One region of the Pseudovibrio sp. Ad46 genome, then DNA from elsewhere that is predicted to be linked to it. Evidence: riboswitches for the same ligand, from Rfam matches in the RefSeq annotation. Region 1 holds a riboswitch; the other holds the start of a gene.
What was found. Region 1 has a riboswitch for thiamine pyrophosphate ahead of thiB (thiamine ABC transporter substrate binding subunit). Riboswitches for the same ligand answer to the same signal wherever they lie in the genome.

Region 2: it holds a riboswitch for thiamine pyrophosphate, as region 1 does, so the genes downstream of both, PsAD46_RS25500 (ABC transporter permease) here and thiB (thiamine ABC transporter substrate binding subunit) in region 1, are expected to answer to the same signal.

What each region holds. Positions count from the first base shown of each region.
Region 1 is NZ_LMCG01000041.1:39,179-42,290, reverse strand. Features, by position in the region: gene PsAD46_RS09395 (ABC transporter permease subunit) at 1-301, opposite strand, end outside; gene thiB (thiamine ABC transporter substrate binding subunit) at 277-1,257, opposite strand; TPP riboswitch at 1,291-1,397, opposite strand; gene katG (catalase/peroxidase HPI) at 1,514-3,112, opposite strand, start outside.
Region 2 is NZ_LMCG01000081.1:45,888-48,999, reverse strand. Features, by position in the region: gene PsAD46_RS25505 (hypothetical protein) at 1-1,501, shown strand, start outside; TPP riboswitch at 1,631-1,738, shown strand; gene PsAD46_RS25500 (ABC transporter permease) at 1,865-2,623, shown strand; gene PsAD46_RS25495 (ABC transporter substrate-binding protein) at 2,650-3,112, shown strand, end outside.

The sequences.
Region 1 (3,112 bases):
TGGCAACGATAACTGGTAGAATGAAGGGGGCACCAAGCAGGGCAATAAGCAAACTGCGGCCCGGAAACCGCCGTCGCGCCAGCGCGCGCGCAACCGGCACAGCCAGTGCAACACTGATCACGGCAGAAAGCACAGCCTGCGTAAGCGTAAACTTGAGAGCGGCCCAATCGGAAGAGGAAAAGCCGTGACCCGCTTCGGTTCGCAGAGCAACCGCGGCCAACGTGCCAAGTATGAGTGCCGCGACAAGAAATGCCGCGGCAACACCGGGAAGCGAACTTACTGGCTGAGCGCTTCTAGCCATTCCGGCAGAGCCTCACGTCTTGCAGCAGCAGCTTCTTCAGGCTTAAAGAACAAAGCTTTTTCAGGCACCTGCAGTGTGTCAAAGCCCGCAGGCAAGCCACCTTTTGGGGTCACAGCTGGATACATCCAGTTGGTTGTTGGAATGATTGTCTGGAAAGCATCTGAAACCATGAAGTTCAGGAACTTGTCTGCCAACTCTGGCTGATCAGTCCCGGCAAGCTTTGCCGCTACTTCAACCTGCATGTAATGGCCTTCTTCAAACGCGGCAGTGGTCTTGCTGTTATCTTCCTCGGCAATCAGGTGGTAAGCCGGAGACGTGGTGTAACTGAGCACCATGTCCGCTTCCCCATCAAGGAAAAGACCGTAGGCTTCAGACCAGCCTTTTGTAACCGTCACGATGTTATCGGAAAGATCCGCCCAAACATCAGCAGCTTCGTCTCCGTAAGCCGCTTTCACCCAAAGCAACAGCCCGAGGCCGGGGGTAGAGGAGCGTGGATCCTGAATAAGGATCTTGGCATCACTCTTCGCAAGCTCGCGGAAGTTGGTTGGTACGGTTTCGCCAGCCTTGTGTACGAAGGCAAAGTAGCCCCAATCGTACGGCACAAAGGTTTCGTCAGCCCACTCCACTGGCAGTGTATATTGGGCTTCAACAGCGTGTGGTGCAAACAAGCCAGTTTTCTTGGCGGTCTCTACCAGATTGGTGTCCAGACCCAGCACCACATCGGCATCTGAGTTTTTACCTTCAAGACGAATGCGGGAAAGCAGTGCTGCGCCATCTTCGACGCCAACAAGTTTTAGGTCACAGTCACATACAGCCTCAAACGCTTCTTCCACTTTTGGGCCTGGGCCCCAGTCAGAAACGAAGCTGTCGTATGTGTAAACTGTCAGTTGAGGCTTCTCAGCAGCCATCGCTGATGTTGCAGTGAGTAATCCCGCAGCAATTAACAGATGTTTCAAGTCATCCTCCATTGCGGCGAGAGGGCAAGGATGGGTGAAACCGGTACCCTTCCCTCCGCCGGTTCTAGCCGGTTCAGGTTCAACGGGTTCGCCACTAAAGCATCTCAGCACGACAAATACGCGCACCCCGAGGTCAAGCGGTTCTTAACCGGAAAAACACAGAAGCGCAACTGGATATAGCTGGGATGGAGAGGGCACCTGTAGGGAGTTGCAAGAAGAAGCCCGGGCAGTTCCCTGCCCGGACTGGTCGCATTTATTAGGCTGTCAGGTCGAAGCGGTCGGCGTTCATGACCTTGGTCCATGTTGCCACGAAGTCGCGAACGAACTTTTCGTGGTTGTCATCCTGAGCATACACTTCAGCATAAGCGCGCAGGACTGAATTGGAGCCAAACACAAGGTCAGCACTGGTTGCAGTCCACTTAGGCTTGCCAGATTTGCGGTCGCGGATCTCATAGGTGCCATCTTTGAGTGGATGCCAGCTGTTGTCCATATCGGTCAGGTTGACGAAGAAGTCCGTTGTCAGCTGACCTTCGCGGTCCGTGAAGACACCATGCTTTGAACCGCCATAATTGGCACCAAGAACGCGCAGGCCACCAACAAGTGCAGTCATTTCCCAGCCAGTGAGACGGAGGAGCTGAGCACGATCCAGCATCATCTCTTCCGGGCTAACAGCGTACTCTTGCTTCTGCCAGTTACGGAAGCCATCAGAAATAGGCTCCAATACAGAGAAGGATGTCGCGTCTGTCATCGCATCTGTTGCATCACCGCGACCAGAAGCAAATGGAACTTCCACGTTGAAACCAGCTGCCTTGATGGCATTTTCTACACCAACGTTGCCTGCCAGCACGATCACATCTGCGACTGAGGCTCCTGTCTGCGCTGCAATTGGTTCAAGCACAGCCAGAACTTTGGCAAGCCGGTCTGGCTCATTGCCAACCCAATCCTTTTGGGGAGCAAGGCGGATGCGAGCACCGTTGGCACCACCGCGCATATCAGAACCGCGATAGGTACGTGCGCTGTCCCAGGCGGTTTTGATCAGATCTTCATTGCTCAAACCACTTGCTGAGATTTTTGCTTTCACAGCAGCAACATCATAGTTGGTGCTGCCTGCTGGAACAGGATCCTGCCAGATGAGCTCTTCTTTCGGTACATCCGGGCCAAGATAGTTTGCCTTCGGTCCCATGTCGCGGTGGGTCAACTTGAACCACGCACGTGCAAAGGTATCTCTGAAATATTCAGGATCTGCGATGAACTTCTGACAGTATTCGTTGTAGATCGGATCAACCTTCATTGCCATATCCGCATCAGTCATGATTGGATTATGACGAACGGACGGGTCGGTTGGATCGATAGGCTTGTCTTCTTCCTTGATGGAGACGGGTTCCCATTGCCACGCGCCAGCGGGAGATTTTACCTGCTCCCATTCATGGCCGAACAGCATATCGAAAAAGCCCATATCGAACGTGGTTGGGTGTGTGGTCCACGCCCCCTCGATGCCAGAGGTGAAGGCATTCGTTGCCTTGCCATCCTGTCCGGGGTTAGACCAGCCAAAGCCCTGCTCTTCAAGACCAGCGGCTTCCGGTGCGACACCGATGTTATCGACGGCACCGCGTCCATGGGTTTTACCAACGGTGTGACCACCGCACGTCAGCGCAGCAGTTTCCTCGTCATTCATTGCCATACGAGCAAAGGTTTCGCGGATCTGATCAGCTGTTTTTTGCGGACCGGGAACGCCATTCACGCCTTCCGGGTTCACGTAGATCAAACCCATATGGGTTGCTGCAAGCGGGTTTTCGAGCGTTGAAGGGTCATCCAGATCGTCATAGCGCTCTTCACTGCGCGCAAGCCATTCTTT
Region 2 (3,112 bases), on a different contig from region 1:
TGCAGCTCCAGAAATCTCTGCTGCATCTTCACCTGCTGGCGATACGCCTAAGGCAGGTACAAAGGCCGATACTCCAGCGCGCGATGAGCCAAAAGCACCTGCTGCTAAAGCAGACGTGTTTAAAGAGGCGGTTCGTGCCGCGCAGGATCTCGGCAACGCCGCTCATCAGGCCAATCAGATGGCGCGTGATCAGCTGCCTGAATCTGCCAGCGAGCGCAAAGAGCCTGACCTTGGCTCTATGGATGACAAAGAGACGGGTGAACCTGCTGCGTCTCTGCCAACCAAAGGTGCTGTTGAGACGAGCGCAGAAGAGCGCTCCTGGGTGCCGGGTGAGGCACGTCGCACTAAGCTGGAAACAAAAGGTAAGTCGCGTCCTGAGATCGATGAGCCTGCCAAGGTTAAGCCAAAGACGAGCCGTAAACCTGCTTCCTCCCGCAAGCCAGCCGTTGCGCAGCGCGTTGGTGATGCGATTGAGCAGGAAGAAGGGCTGAAGCCTTCCAACACATCGGGTATTGTCGGCATCATTGTGGTCATACTGATAATCTTGGGCGTTACCGCAGGTGTCTATAGTCTGCGCGATGTTATTCTCTCTTTGGTTCTTCCAGTTGAAACCGGTGAGACTGTTGCGCCAGAGAGCGCACCTTCGAATGAAGATGAGCCGCTTCGGGTTCAGCCGGAACGCACGCCGAAGAAGAACACTGACCGCTTGTTGCCATCTGATGAAGGGGCAAAGGTTTCTCCGGATGCGACACGGGTTCAGACGACCCGGATTACCCGGAATTCATCCAGCGCTGCGCCAACCGAGACAACAACTGAGCCTCCAGTCGTGCGTGTGGTTGAAACTCCAGCAGCACCGGCAGAAGACACATCTTCTGAGCAGGTTTTGCCGGTGACGGAACCTGCTCAGCAAAGTACTGCAGTTGAGACCAATTCTGTTCCGCCAGCTGAAACCATTGGAACGGAAGCTGCGGTTTCTCCTGTTGCACAACAGAGCATACTTTACGAAGAGGCTTTGACGCCGGGTGCAGCAGGTTCTGCATCACGCGGGAACGTTGTTTGGTCATTGGATGAAGCTAATGGCGATTCTGTCATCAAGGCTGTTGCTACGCTGCCATCTCGTAACTTCTCTGTTGAGATGACGTTGAAGCCGAATAGCGATCAATCTTTGCCAGCCAGCCATCTGCTTGAGCTGAACTTCATCTTCCCAGAAGGGTTTGATGGCAAAGGTGTTGAGAAGGTGCCTGGCCTGATCCTGAAGAAGACAGAGTCCGAAGCAGGTGACCCGCTTGATGGTGCTGCCGTGAAGGTTTCTGACACTCTCTTCTGGATTGCGCTGTCTGACAGTGATGATGAAAAAGCGAAGAACCTGAAGCGTCTTGCTGAGCGTGAGTGGATTGATGTTCCACTGCTGTACAACAGCGGTCGCCGTGCAATGTTGACCTTTGAAAAAGGCACAACCGGCAACAAAGTTATCGCACAGGCAATCAAGAGCTGGAAGTAATCTAGTTTCAGCTGTTTAGCTTAGATTTCAAAGGCCTTGGCTCTCTTTGGGCTGAGGCCTTTTTCATTATGCAGTCGTCCATCAGAGTAAAATCTGCTTGCATCCTTCAGCAGAAACGCGCATGTTCCTTGCTATTCCGAGGGGTGCTTTTCTTTCGAAAAGCTGAGATTGCGATGAGCTAAACCCTTTGAACCTGATCCGGGTAATGCCGGCGAAGGGACGGGACCTGAGCCATTCTTCCCGGATCTCCATGTTTGCATTTTGCTGTAACGGGAGCTCCTGTGCTGAAAACATCCCAGAGAGCTAATGTAGCTCCGTTCTTCCGCCTGTTTGTGATGCCCAATACCATTGTTGGGAGTCTGCATGCTGAAGCGAGCTTTGAAACGAATTCTCCGAAGTCTTTTCGGGATTTTGCTTTTTATCGCCATTTGGGAAAGTGTGGTTCGGATTGGAGAGTTTCCTCCGTTTCTCTTGCCAGGTCCGGCGGCGGTTTTTTCCGCTTTTCTCAATCAGGGCGTCTTTCTGCTGCATCATGCAGGCATTACCGCTTGGGAGACTGTTCTCGGTTTTCTCTTTGGTGTGAGCGCTGGAGCTTCGCTGGCTGTTTTGCTGGCAGTGTCTCCTCGGATACGCCTGTTTCTGCTGCCTCCGATTGCAGCGACCCAATCTCTTCCTGTGTTTGCAATTGCACCGCTTCTGGTGCTGTGGTTCGGCTTTGGGCTCGCCTCCAAGGTTGTGATGGCCGTGATTGTGATCTTCTTTTCTGTGACCTCGACCTTCTTCGATGGTTTGCGCAGGACTGATCAATCACTGCTCGACCTTGGCAAGCTGCACGGTCTGAACCGCTGGCAAACACTTCGCTACATTCGCATTCCAGCCGCCTTGCCATCTCTGGCTTCTGGTATGCGCATTGCAGCGGTGTTCGCTCCTATTGGGGCGGTGGTTGGAGAGTGGGTTGGTGCAAAAGGGGGACTAGCTTTCATCATGTTGCAATCCAATGCACGCATGCAAACAGCGACGATGTTTGCGGCGTTGATTTTGCTTGCGGTGATGGTGTTGAGCCTGAGGGCAGTTGTTGAGTTCGCCACTTCTCGGATGATCTATTGGCAGAAAGAGATCTAGGTCTCAGAGTATGAGGACGTAACCTTATGAAAAAACTAGGTATGCTGTTTGGTGCGGCAATGCTTGCGAGCACGCTTCAAGTGCAAGCAGCGGACAAGCTGACTGTGTTGCTGGATTGGTTTGCGAATCCAGACCATGCACCAATCGTGGTTGCCAAGGCACGGGGTTTCTTTGAAAATGAGGGCCTTGATGTTGAGCTGATTGAGCCTGCTGATCCTTCCATGCCACCAAAGCTTGTTGCAGCAGGGCAGGGTGATATTGCGGTTTCCTATCAGCAGACGTTGCACCCTCAGATTGATGAGGGCATGCCGTTGATGCGGATCGGGACGCTGGTCTCTACACCTCTGAACACGCTAATTGTTTTGGAAAACGGACCGATCAAGGAGATTGCAGACCTGAAAGGCAAGCGTATTGGTTATTCCACATCCGGGTTTGAGAACGCCATGCTTGGGAAGATGCTTTCCAATGCAGGTCTAAGTTCTGATGATG